Linked DNA regions of Bosea sp. 685. The protein of the gene in region 1 interacts with the protein of each later gene in a pairwise test. Links are inferred from orthologs where the notes say so. Each region holds a gene or a part of one and is shown in the gene's direction. Other genes may lie near its edges.

Region 1 (6,480 bases):
CTGCTCCCAGGCAATGTGGCGTCGGGATCGATCGTCTCGATGGTAATGCCCATCAGAGGCTCGCCCCGATGGAAGGAGGCGAGCCGGCTTCTCGGCGGGGGCGGGGCATCAGCGGCGGCATTGGTCAGTCCTGCGGGGTCGGCGTCGAATTGCGGAAGACGACGTGGTGGGGGTGGTTCACCGATTTCATGTATTCGATCGGCGTGCCGCCGCCGTCGCGCGCCACCAGCCTCAGCACCAGGGTGGGCGAGCCGGGCTTGAGCGAGAGCAGGCGGGCTTCCATGTCGGTCGCGGTGCCGACGCCGATCTCGCGATCGCGGGCGCTGGCCTCGACGCCGTAGCGGGCTTTCAGCAGCGCGTAGAGCGATTGCCCGGCGACGAGATCCTCCGCGACCAGACCGGCGAAGCGCTCCGCCGGCAGATAGCTCGTCTCGATGCAGAACGGCTCGTCATTCACCGTGCGCAGCCGACGGAACATGATGAGGTCGGCGCCCGCAGCGAGATCGAGCCGGCGCGCGATGCTCTCGGTTGCCGCCTCCTCGCCGAAATGCAGCAGCTTGTTGCCGGGGCTGCCGCCGGAGTTGCGGATGATCCGGGTGATGCCGAGCGAGGAGCTCAATTCGATCGGGCGCGTGACCTGGACCAGGGGGACGCGCGTGCCGCTGGTGCCGTTGCGCTCCAGCACATTGCGCTCGACCAGCTTGTCGATCGCCTTGCGCACGGTCATGCGGTTGATGCGCAGCGTGTCCGCCAGGACGCGCTCCGACGGAATCCGGTCTCCCGGGCCGTAATCGGGCCCGTTGATGAGGTCGAGCAGGTAGTCCTGCACCTCGACATAGATCGGCTTGGCCCGCTTCACGGGTTCGCGCATGGCTGGCGTCTCTCGGATTCCCGTCGTCGCAGTTGAACTGGGATAGAGCATCGGCCCGAAAAGTGGAATCCGGTTTTCGGAAGAAGCCGATGCAAAATCAAAGAGCTACAGCATCGGACCGAATACGATATTCGGTCCGATGCTGTAGCGCCCGGTTCCCGTCACTGGAAGCCGAAAAACGCGCCAGACCAACCCAGGTGACGACATATCCGTGCTGATTGGACTATGCTTGACAGCAATTGGTATAGCTGATTGGTATATACCAATTCTCGCCTGTCAGGAAGTGGCTTGCTCTCATGTCCATCGCTTACGACCGCATCCGCGTGCTGGATGGCCTCGCGCAGACGCAGGCTGCCGTGCCCGAGGCTTTCGCGCTCGGCCGCAAGCTCGCGGCGGGTATCGACCGGATTTATCTCGTTGCCGCGGGCTCGGCCAACCGTGCCATGCTCGGCATCGCATACTGGCTCGAGCATTATTCGCCCGGCATCGAGGTGCGCCGCTACTTCCCGGCCGAATTCATGGCGATCGACCCGCCCCGGCTCGACGGCCGCACATTGGTGCTGCTCGCCTCGAAATCGGGCACGACGCCGGAGACGGTCGCCGCCGCGCGGTTCCTGAAGGACAAGCCCTGCCAGGTCGTGGCCTTCAGCCAATATGCCGACAAGCCGCTGGCCCAGGCCGTGCCGCAGCATTTCATCGTCGGCGACACCAGCGAATCCTTCATCGCCATGTTCATGCTGATGCAGGCTCTGGTCGGTGGCATCATGACGGAGAAGGAAGGCTGGCCGCTTGGCGACAAGCTGCTCGCCTCGCTCGATGCCTTGCCGGGCGCGATTGCCGATGCGGCCGAGCAGAACGAGGAGCGCGCCGCGACGGACGCGGCGCTCTATGCCAAGGACCGGAATTTCTATCACGTCGCCTCGGGGCCGGGCTTCACCACGGCCTATGTCTTCGGCGTCTGCATCCTGATGGAGATGCTCTGGCTGCACAGCTACCCGATCGAGGCGGCCGAGTTCTTCCATGGTCCTTTCGAGATCGTCGACCGCTCGACGCCGCTGATCCTGATCACCGGCGAGGATCCGAGCCGCCCGCTGATGGAGCGCGTCTCGAGCTTCTGCGACACCTATGCCGAGCGCGTGATGAAATATGATTCCCGCGATTTCGCGATGAAAGGCATCGCGCCTGAAATCCGCCCGATCGTGGCGCCCTATATCCTGCAATCGGCGCTGAAGCGCTTGTCGGTGCATCTCTCGGTGCTGCACAACCAGCCGCTGACGACCCGCCGCTATATGTGGAAGGTGGCTTACTGAGCGGAGCGCGGCGATGGCCCACAGGCTGCTCGGCCTAGGCGACAATACGGTCGACACCTATGTCGATCGAGGCTTGCAGTTTCCCGGCGGCAACGCCGTCAATGTCGCCGTGCTCGCCCGCAGGCTCGGCGCGCAGGCTGGCTATCTCGGCTGCATCGGCACGGACGAGGCCGGCATGCTGTTGGTAGACGCCTTGCGGCAGGAGGGCGTCGACACCGGCCATTGCCGTATTCTGCCCGGCGGCAATGCGCGCGCCTTCATCGGCCATGATGGCAATGATCGCCGCTTCCTGCGTTCCGAGCGCGGCGTGCGCGGGCAGTGGGGCGGCTTCAGCGCCGCCGACCTAGCCTATGTCGCGGGCTTCGATCTCGTCCATTCCAGCGTCTACAGCGAGCTGGAGGCCGAGCTTGGAACGATACGCAGCGCTGTCCGCCTGCTGTCCTATGATTTCTCCGAGCGCTGGACCGACGCCAATCTGGCGGCGACGCTGCCGGCGCTCGATATCGCCTTCCTGTCCTTTCCCAATGGCTCGGATGCGGAGTGCCGCGCATTGCTGGAGCGCTGCACCGGTCAGGGCGCGCGGATCGCGGTCGTGACCCGGGGCGCACGCGGCTCGATGGCCTTGTCTGACGGCGCTTTCCACGCGCACGGTATCAGCGAGGCGCGCATCGTCGATACGTTGGGCGCTGGAGACGGCTTCATCGCCGCCTTCATTCTGCGCCTGCTGCATGGCGCGGGTCTGGATGAGGCGCTTGCCGCCGGCGCCGATCACGCCGCTATGGTCTGCGGATATCAAGGCGGCTTCGGCCACGGCGCGGCATGGTCGACGCCGCCCGGCATGACATCGAACTGAAGGCGGGAGTGGCTTCATGGCTTGGCGGATCGGGATCGATTCCGGGGGAACTTTTACCGACGTCTGTCTGTTCGACGACGCGACCGGTGAGGTGGCGGTCTGGAAAGTGCCCTCCACGCCGGATGATCCCTCCCGCGCCATCGCGCGCGGCACGCAGGAAGGCACCGAACGCGTCGGCGCCAAGCCGAGCGAAGTCGCCTATTTCGGTCATGGCACCACGGTTGGCACCAACGCCCTGATCCAGCATCGCGGCGTCAAGACCGGTCTCATCACCACCGAGGGCTTCCGCGATCTGATCGAGATCGGCCGCCAGAAGCGCCCCGATCTCTACGATCTCCAGGTCGACAAGGCGCCGCCTCTGGTGACCCGCGATCTGCGTTTCGGCGTCTCGGAGCGCCTGCGCCATGACGGTTCGGTCGAGATTCCGCTCGACGAAGAGGGCGTGCGGGTTGCCGCCCGCGCGCTGAAGGCGGCCGGCGTCAAGGCGGTGGCAATCGGCTTCCTCTACGGCTTCGTGAATCCCGCCCATGAGCAGGCTGCCAAGCGCATCGTCGCCGAGGAGTTCCCGGAGGCCTTCATCTGCGCCTCGCATGAAGTCGCGCCCGAGTTCCGCGAATATGAGCGTATCTCGACGGCCGTGGTGAACGCCTATCTCGGCCCGGTCATGCAGAGCTATATCCGCCGCCTTGCCGACCGGCTGACGGAACTCGGCGTCACCACGACACCGCATCTGACGCAGTCCAATGGCGGCGTCATCGGCTTCGACATGGCCGCCCGCCTGCCGGTGCGCACCGTGCTGTCGGGGCCGTCCACCGGCGTCGTCGCCGCGCAGGCGATCGGCCAGATGACCGGCATCGAGAACCTGATCACCTTCGATATGGGCGGGACATCCTCCGACGTCGCGCTGCTGCGCGGCGGCGAGGCGAAGTTCGCCAGCGACGCGATCGTCCACGGCTATCCGATCAAGGCGCCGATGCTCGACATCCACACCGTCGGGGCCGGCGGCGGCTCGCTCGCCGCGATCGATTCCGGCGGGCTGCTCAAGGTCGGTCCGCGCAGTGCCGGCGCCGATCCCGGCCCGGTCTGCTATGATCGCGGCGCGACGGAGCCCGCCGTCACCGACGCCAATGTCGTGCTGCAGACGCTGAACCCCACTCATCTGCTCGGCGGCCGCATGCCGATCCGGCAGGATCTCTCGAAGCAGGCGATTAGCCGGCTTGCCGACCAGCTCGGCCTCGACGTGATGGCCACCGCCCAGGGCATCATCTCGGTCGTCACCGCCAACATGGCCAAGGCGATCCGCGTCGTCTCGGTCCAGCGCGGGCATGACCCGCGCGACTACGCGCTCGTCGCCTTTGGCGGCGCCGGTCCGCTGCATGCGGCGCGGCTTGCGCGCGAATTGGAGATGAAGCGCATCGTCGTGCCGCGCAATCCCGGCATCGGCTGCGCGCTTGGCCTCCTGCTGACCGATCTGCGCGCCAATTTCGCCACCACCCGCCTTGCCACATTGGGCGACGCTCTGGTCGGCGCGATGACCGAGGCCTTCGCCGGCCTGGTCGCGCAGGGCGAGCACTGGTTCGCCGAGGAGAAGGTCGCGCCCAACGATCGCAAGCTCCGGCGCACGGCCGATCTGCGCTATCAGGGCCAGAATTACGAATTGTCGATCGACGTGCCGGAAGGCCAGATCTCGAGCGCGACCATCGCGGCTTTGGCCGATGGCTTCGCCGAGGCGCATAAGCGGCTCTACGGCTTCGTCGCCGAAGGCGAGGCGGTGCAACTCGTGACCTACCGCGTCGAGGCGATCGGCTTCGTGCCCAAGGCGCAGTTCCGGCCGCAAGCCGATGCCGGGCCGGAATCGGATCAAGCGATCATCGGCAGCCGCGAGGTCTGGTTCCCCGAGGCCGGCGGTTTCGTGGCGTGCAAGATCTATGATCGCGACAAGCTGAAATCCGGCAATGTCATCGCCGGGCCGGCGATCATCGAGCAGATGGATTCGACCACCGTGCTGTTGCCGGGGATGATCGCGACCGTCGAGCCCTACCTCAACCTGATCCTGGAGACGCCGTGATGATCATCAGCGCCACCGTCACCGTCGATCCGATCACCGTGGAAGTCATCGGCTCCTCCTTTGCCTCGATCACCGAGGAAATGGGTGAGGCGCTGGTCAAGGCGAGCTATTCCACCAACATCAAGGAGCGCCGCGACTGCTCGACCGCGCTCTTCGACATCGGCGGCGATACGCTCTGCCAGGCCGAGCATATCCCGATGCATCTTGGCTCCTTCATCGGCATCATCCCGCATATCCTGAAGCGCCATCCCGTCGCCGAGATGAAGCCCGGCGACGTCTTCATCGGCAATGACGCTTATGAAGGCGGCGGCACTCATCTGCCCGATATCGTCCTCGCGGAACCGATCTTCCATGACGGCACGATGGTCGCATGGGCCGTCAATACCGCCCACCATGCCGATTTCGCCGATCGCGGCCACGCCCATATCTACCAGGAAGGCCTGCGCATTCCGCCGATCCGGCTTTATGACGGCGGCGTTTTGATGAAGGACGTGCAGGAACTGATCCTGCTCAACTGCCAGGTGCCGCGCGAGCGCCTCTCGGATCTGCGCGCCCAGATGGCGGCGAACCGCCTCGGTGTCGAGCGCGTGCGGGCGCTCTGCGACAAATACGGACGCTCGACCGTGCTGTCTGCCGGCAAGGCGCTGCAGGATTATGCCGAGCGCAAGATGCGCGCCGGGATCAAGTCGATCCCCGACGGGGTCTATCTTTTCGAGGATTATTTCGACAATCCCGAAATCGACGAGCCGATGACGTTCTCGGTCGCGATCACGGTCGCGGGCGAGGAGATGAAGCTCGCTTTCGAATCCCCGCCGCAGGCGCGCGCCGGCTTCAACATGGTCTACACCGCGCTGCTCTCGACGGTCTATTACGCGGTCAAAACCGTGGCCGACCCGACGATCCCGCCCAATGCCGGCCTCGCCCGGCCGCTGACCGTCACGGCGAAGGAGGGCACGGTGCTGAACTGCGTCCACCCGGCAGCGGTGAACGGGCGCATCGCGGCCTGCCAGCGCGTCGTCGACCTGATCCATGGGGCGCTCGCGCAGGCTGTGCCAGAGCGTGTGATCGCCGCCTGCTGCGGCACGGCGGCGTCGGCGACCTTCGCCGGCGAGATGCCGGGCTCCGGTCAGCTCTGGGTCTATCTGGAGACGATCGGCGGCGGTTCCGGCGCGCGAGCGACAAAGGATGGTCTCGACGGCGTCCATGTCCATATGACCAACACCTCGAACCTGCCGGTCGAGGCGCTGGAGGTCGAATATCCGCTGACGCTGCTGCGCTACGAACTGGTCGACGGTTCGGGCGGCCAGGGCCGCCATCGCGGCGGCATGGGCCTGCGTCGCGTCTACCGCGCCGAGGCTCCCTGCCGCCTCAATGTCGA
Region 2 (6,367 bases), 4.0 Mb from region 1 along the record:
CGGGATTGACCCAGCCGAAGAAGTCCGAGCCGACGCCGATATGGTCGTGGCCGATACGCTTGGCGAGGTAATCGAGATGGTCGCAATATTGCGGCAGCGTTGCCTTGGGGCGGGGCCCGACCTTGCGCTCGATCTCCTGTTCCGCCTTGGCGTAATCGAGCCCTTCGGGTGTCTTGCCGTACTGGTCCTTGACCGGGCGGTGCCAGTCGCGCGCGGCCTGGTTGATGAAATCGGGCACGAAGGTCGCCATCACCACGCCGCCATTGCCGGCAACGCGATCGAGCACGTCATCGGGCACGTTGCGCGGATGGTCGCAGAGCGAAAACGCATTGGAATGCGACCAAACGACGGGGGCGCTCGTGACGTCGAGCACGTCATGCATCACCTTGGGCGAGACATGGGCGAGGTCGACGACCATGCCGAGCTTGTTCATGCGCGCGATGACATCCTTGCCGAAGGCGGTCAGGCCGTTGTGCTTTGGGGCGTCGGTCGCGGAATCGCACCAGTCATGCGTGCCGTTGTGGCAAAGCGTCATCAATCGCACGCCGAGATCGTAATAGGCGTCGAGCGCATCGAGCTGATTGTCGAGCGCCGAGCCGTTCTCGATCGTCATGAACAGCGCGATCCTGCCCTCGGCTTTGGCTGCAGCGACATCGGCAGCCGAGAGGCCCGGCCGGAACACGTCGGCATGGCGCTTCAGGATGTCGCGCATCAGCGCGATCTGGGCGAGCGCGAAGCCGGCAGGCTTGGGGTGGTTCGGCGGCACATAGGCCGCAAAGAACTGCCCGGCGAGCTTGCCGGCCTGCATGCGCGGAATGTCGGTGTCGACGTCGGGATGCAGCTTGGCGAGATCATAGGCCGCGACATCGCCCTTGGCGTTGCGGTCGAGCCTGATGACATAGGGCAGGTCATTATGGCCGTCGATCATCGGCGCGCGGTCGAGCAGTGCGAGCGCGGCGACGTAGGCATTGTCCTGAACGGGAGCTTCGGCGAGGGCCATGGCGCAACCTTGAGCTGGAATCGAGAGCGGCCGGGATCGTGGCAGGGCAGGGCGTGAGAAGCGAGAGGGGAAAGCGCAGGGGTGTCATCCCGTGCGCGCCGCAGCGTAAAACCCTGCTGCGTAGACACGGGACCGCGTGACGAGAGGGCGCCTCTTTACCAAGAGCGGTCCCGCATCTGCGCAGCAGCACTGTGTGCTGCAGCGCGTGCGGGATGACACCGCCTCAGCCGAACCGCGCAGCCGAGAACGGGGTCGGATCGACGAAGACCTTCTGGCCCGTTACCATCTCGGCGATCATCCGGCCGGTGACGGCCGCCAGCGTCAGCCCGTGATGGGCGTGGCCGATCGAGAACCACAGGTTCTTGTGCTTGGGCGCGGGGCCGATGATCGGCATCATGTCGGGTGTGCAGGGCCGGCGGCCGAGCCAGGGCTCGGCATCGATCCGCTCGCCAAGCGGGAACAGCGTCCTGGCGATCGGCTCGGCGCGGGCGAGCTGGACCGGCGTCTTGGGCGCGTCACGGTCGGCAAATTCCGCGCCCGTGGTCAGGCGGATGCCCTGCAGCATCGGCGCGAGGAAATAACCGCGCTCGGTGTCGAGCACCGGGTGGTTGAGCACGGCGTTACCTTGCGCCTTGTAATGCATGTGGTAGCCGCGCTTGACCGCGAGCGGCAGATGGTAGCCGAGCTTGGTGGTCACCACATCGGCCCAGGGGCCGAGCGCGACGACGGCGTCCTTGGCCTGGGCCTTGCTGCCATCAGTGAGCGTCACGCTCCAGCCGGCGGCGTCCTGGACCAGCGTGCCGGCGTCGCCGAGCGCGAGCTTGCCGCCGAGCTCTTCGAACCGCGCGACATAGGCTTTGGACAGGCCCAGCGGATCGACCACCGTCACCGGGTCGGTCCAGTGCAGGCCGCCGATCAGGCTCTGGTCGAGATGAGGTTCCTCGCTGCGCAGCGTCGCGACATCGAGAGCCTTGTAGTTCAGGCCGAAATCGCGGTTCCAGCGCGCAGCCTCGGCCAGGCGCTCGTCCTGCTGGGCTGCGGTGCGAAACACCTTCATCCAGCCCTTGCGGCGCAGCAGATTGGTCGCGCCGGCTTCCTGCGCAAGTGCGTCATGCTCGCTGACGCAATGCTCGATCAGCGTCGCATATTTATGGGCGATAGCCTCATGCTGCGAGGCGCGCGAATGCATCCAGTACGACCACAGGAAGGGCGCCAGCTTGGGGATCGCGCTCCAATGGTAGTGCGCGTCGATGGTGTTGTTCATCGCGTAGCGGATGAGCGCGCCGAAATCATGCGGGAAGCCGTAGGGGTAGACGCCCTCGCGCTGGATCAGCCCGGCATTGCCGTAGCTCGTCTCCTGGCCCGGGCCGCGCTTGTCGACGAGCAGCACGGAGCGGCCCGCCTTTTGCAGATGCAGCGCCACCGAAATGCCGACGATCCCTGCGCCGAGGACGATGGTATCCGTCTGCATGTCATGCTCCTGCCAGCTCGCTGCTGCAGCAAAATAGCCGTTTGTGGGGCGATGTCAGCGCCACGGCGCATTTTTGCGGCCTTACGGCCAAAGTTTCGCAAGATTTGCGCCAATCGGCGGCAAGCCGTGGGTTTGCCTCGCTTTGCCGGCTTTCTCTCGCAATTTTCTGCGGACGCAGGGCGGGCCTGCGGCGATGGCGGGTGACGCAAGGCGGCAGATCGGCGAGTGTCGCGGCCCTTCCAGTCCAAACCGGGCCTTCATGCTTTCGCGTTTCGCCGCTTCAATCGCCGCCGCTTTGGCCTGGCTCGGCCGTCATGGCACGCAAGGTTTCGCGCTCTCGATCTTCCTCGGACTGGCCTTGCCGCAGTTCTCGGCTGCGGCGCGTCCGGTGCTGCCGATCACGATTTTCTGCTTCACCACGATCGTGTTCATGCGGGCCGATCTCGGCATCATCGCCGGGCTTGTGCGGCGGCCGGGCAAGCTCATCCTCTCCTGTCTCTGGCTGGTCGCGGCGCCGGTCCTGATGATCGGCGGGGCCTTCCTCCTGCTTGGTCGGGAGGCGCTCGATCCGGGGCTGCTGCTGGGGCTCGCCATCATGGGCGCCGCGCCGCCGATCATGTCGTCGCCGGCGGTTGCGATCCTCTATAGCTTCGAGCCGTCGCTGATCATCGCCTGCGTTATCCTGACCACGATCATCAGCCCGATTGTCGCGCCCTTCCTGGTCGAATTGCTGGCGGGCGCCGCTGTGCCGCTCGACAGCTGGGTCTTGGCGTTCAGGCTTTTGCTCTTCGTCGGCGGTGGCATGGCGGTCGCGGCGGCGTTACGGGTCTGGCTCGGCGTCGCGCGGATCAAGGGGATGAAGGCCAATCTCGATGGTTTTGGCGTGCTGATGTATTTCATCTTCGCCATCGCCGCGATGGACGGCGTCACGCAGGCGGCGATCGACGATCCCAAGCGCGTCCTGCTCTTCCTGGCCTGCGTCTTCGCGGTCTCGGGCTTCGGGCTGCTCACGGCCTATTTCGTCTTGCGCCGCCTGCCGGCCTCGGAGCGCTTCATGATCGGCTACGGCTCGGGCCAGCGGAACATGGGCATGATCGTTGCGGCGCTGGGAGCCGGCGTGCCGCCCTCGACCTTCCTGTTCTTTGCCCTGGCGCAGTTCCCGATCTATCTGCAGCCTTGGCTGCTGCGCGGCCTCGCGGCGCGTATTCGCCGCAGGGAGGCCTGAAGTCTTGGACCTGAAGCCTGAGGTTTGAAGTCTCCTGCCGTGAGCTGACGGCTCGCTTTGCGAAGGTCGCCCCAACGAAACCGGGGGCCTCGCCGTCATGATCACGCTCTATTCCGGGCCGCTCAGCCTGTTCTCCCGCAAGGTCGAGATCGCGCTGCGGGAGAAGGCGCTGCCTTTTGAGCGCATCATGGTGCCCTTCAGCCAGACCGCGGGCTATGAGCCCAGGCATCCTGAAGTGCTGGCGCTGAACCCGAAAAGGCAGGTGCCGATCCTGAATGACGAAGGGTTTGTCGTCTACGATTCCACGATCATCCTCGAATATCTCGATGAGGCCTATCCGCAGCCGTCGCTCTATCCCAAGACCCCGGCGGAGCGCGCCCGCTGCCGGCTGGACGAGCTGTTCGCGGACGAAATCCTGTTCATGGCCGTGCGCCCGCTGATGCATCGCAGCGAGCCGCCGACGGCGGACCGCAACAAGCGGGTGGCGCAGGAGACCGATGCGCTGATCGCCGAGGCCGAGCTCGCGCGGCATTATTGCGGGCTTAATGAGCGATTGGCCGGCCGCGACTTCTTCGGCGAGGCGTTGTCCGTGGCCGATATCGGGCTGTTCATGACCCTGTTTTGGGGCTTGCGTCTCGGCGGCCCGTCGCTAGCCGACTATAGCGAGCTTGCCGGCTGGTTTGGCCGTTTGAGCAGCCGGTCGGCCTTCGCTGTGGCCGTTGAGGAAGTGACCGAGGCCGACCGGCGGCTGTCATACCCGGTGAAGCGGCGTTGAAAAGCCTCTGGATTTGATTGCGGCGCCGGCCTGCGGGCGTTAAACGCTTGGCGCATGAGCGCTCCCATCCGTATCGCCCCCTCGATCCTCTCGGCCGATTTCTCGAAGCTGGGCGAGGAAGTGCGTGCGATCGACGAGGCGGGGGCCGACTGGATCCATTGCGATGTGATGGATGGGCATTTCGTGCCCAACATCACCTTCGGGCCGGATGTGCTGAAGGCGATCCGCCCCTGCACCAAGAAGCCCTTCGACGTGCATCTGATGATCGCGCCGGTCGATCCTTATGTCGAAGCCTTCGCCAAGGCGGGCGCCGATCTCATTTCGTTCCATGTCGAGGCCGGGCCGCATGCCCACCGGACGCTGCAGACGATCCGGGGCCACGGCAAGCAGGCCGGCATCGTGCTCAATCCCGGCACGCATGAAAGCGCCATCGAGCCGCTGCTCGACGATCTCGACCTGATCCTGCTGATGACTGTCAATCCCGGCTTCGGCGGGCAGAGCTTCATCCGCTCCGTGCTCGAGAAGATCGCCCGGGTGCGTGCTATGATGGGCGAGCGGCCGATCGCACTCGAAATCGATGGCGGGGCTAGCCCTGAGACCGCGCCGCTCGCGGCAAAGGCCGGAGCGAATGTTCTCGTCGCCGGCTCTGCCGTGTTCAAGGGCGGACCTGCCGCCTATGCCGCCAATATCTCCGCGATCCGCAAGGCGGCCGAAGCCGCGCGTGGGCAGTGGGTTTAAGGTTTTAGTACAGCCCTCATCCTGAGGAGCCGCGAAGCGGCGTCTCGAAGGATGATCCAGCGAGCGCCTTCTGGAGCATCCTTCGAGACGCGCTCCTGCGGAGCGCTCCTCAGGATGAGGGCTCGTTTGTCATAAGGACGAGACGATGATCCCGCGCTATTCCCGCCCCGAGATGGTTGCGATCTGGGAGCCGCAGACCCGCTTCCGGATCTGGTTCGAGATCGAGGCGCATGCCACCGACAAGCTCGCCGAGCTCGGCGTGGTGCCAAAGGAGGCTGCGGCCACGATCTGGGCCAAGGCCAAGGACGCGACCTTCGATGTCGCGCGCATCGACGAGATCGAGCGCGTCACCAAGCATGACGTCATCGCGTTTCTCACGCATCTGGCCGAGATCGTCGGGCCGGAAGCCCGCTTCGTCCATCAGGGCATGACCTCCTCGGATATTCTCGACACAACGCTCTCGGTGCAGCTCGCGCGCGCCACCGACCTCTTGATCGCGGATGTCGATGCACTGCTTGCGGCGATCAAGCGCCGGGCTTTCGAACACAAGCTGACGCCGACAATCGGCCGTTCGCATGGCATCCACGCCGAGCCGGTGACCTTCGGGCTGAAGCTGGCGCAAGCCTATGCCGAGTTCGACCGCTGCAAGGCCCGATTGGTCGCAGCTCGGGCCGAGATCGCGACCTGCGCGATCTCGGGCGCGGTCGGCACCTTCGCCAATATCGATCCGAGTGTGGAGGCCTATGTCGCTGAGAAGATGGGGCTGAGTGTCGAGCCGGTCTCGACCCAGGTCATCCCGCGCGACCGGCATGCGATGTATTTCGCCACGCTTGGCGTCGTGGCCTCCTCGGTCGAGCGACTCGCGACCGAGATCCGGCATCTGCAGCGCACCGAGGTCTATGAGGCGGAGGAGTTCTTCTCGCCCGGCCAGAAGGGCTCCTCGGCGATGCCGCACAAGCGCAACCCGGTGCTGACCGAGAACCTGACCGGGCTTGCCCGCCTCGTGCGCGGCATGGTCGTGCCGGCGCTGGAGAATGTCGCGCTCTGGCATGAGCGCGACATCTCGCATTCCTCGGTCGAGCGGATGATCGGCCCCGACGCCACGGTGACGCTCGATTTCGCGCTCGCTCGGCTGACTGGCGTCGTCGACAAGCTGCT

The links.
Region 2: the proteins of RMR04_RS28470 (region 1) and rpe interact in binary tests that used the Escherichia coli proteins (3 or more experiments, as listed by UniProt). The link is inferred for Bosea sp. 685 from one-to-one orthologs.

What each region holds. Positions count from the first base shown.
Region 1 is NZ_CP134779.1:5,840,187-5,846,666, reverse strand. Bases 1,254-4,114 are described here. They hold RMR04_RS28470 (PfkB family carbohydrate kinase), read left to right. Parts: upstream 1,254-2,194; coding sequence 2,195-3,034; downstream 3,035-4,114. Other genes in these bases: RMR04_RS28465 (hydantoinase/oxoprolinase family protein), read left to right, coding at 3,051-4,114; RMR04_RS28475 (SIS domain-containing protein), read left to right, coding at 1,254-2,181. In the rest of the region: RMR04_RS28485 (NAD(P)/FAD-dependent oxidoreductase), read right to left, coding at 1-56; RMR04_RS28480 (GntR family transcriptional regulator), read right to left, coding at 125-871; more of RMR04_RS28475, read left to right, coding at 1,168-1,253; more of RMR04_RS28465, read left to right, coding at 4,115-5,102; RMR04_RS28460 (hydantoinase B/oxoprolinase family protein), read left to right, coding at 5,102-6,480. UniProt on the Escherichia coli protein: Catalyzes the ATP-dependent phosphorylation of fructoselysine to fructoselysine 6-phosphate. Functions in a fructoselysine degradation pathway that allows E.coli to grow on fructoselysine or psicoselysine.
Region 2 is NZ_CP134779.1:1,839,091-1,845,457, forward strand. What follows is about bases 3,620-6,367. They hold rpe (ribulose-phosphate 3-epimerase), read left to right. Parts: upstream 3,620-4,525; coding sequence 4,526-5,209; downstream 5,210-6,367. Other genes in these bases: RMR04_RS09995 (hypothetical protein), read left to right, coding at 3,620-3,696; RMR04_RS10000 (glutathione S-transferase family protein), read left to right, coding at 3,794-4,471; purB (adenylosuccinate lyase), read left to right, coding at 5,355-6,367. Outside these bases: RMR04_RS09985 (dipeptidase), read right to left, coding at 1-1,000; RMR04_RS09990 (NAD(P)/FAD-dependent oxidoreductase), read right to left, coding at 1,224-2,471; more of RMR04_RS09995, read left to right, coding at 2,731-3,619. UniProt on the Escherichia coli protein: Catalyzes the reversible epimerization of D-ribulose 5-phosphate to D-xylulose 5-phosphate.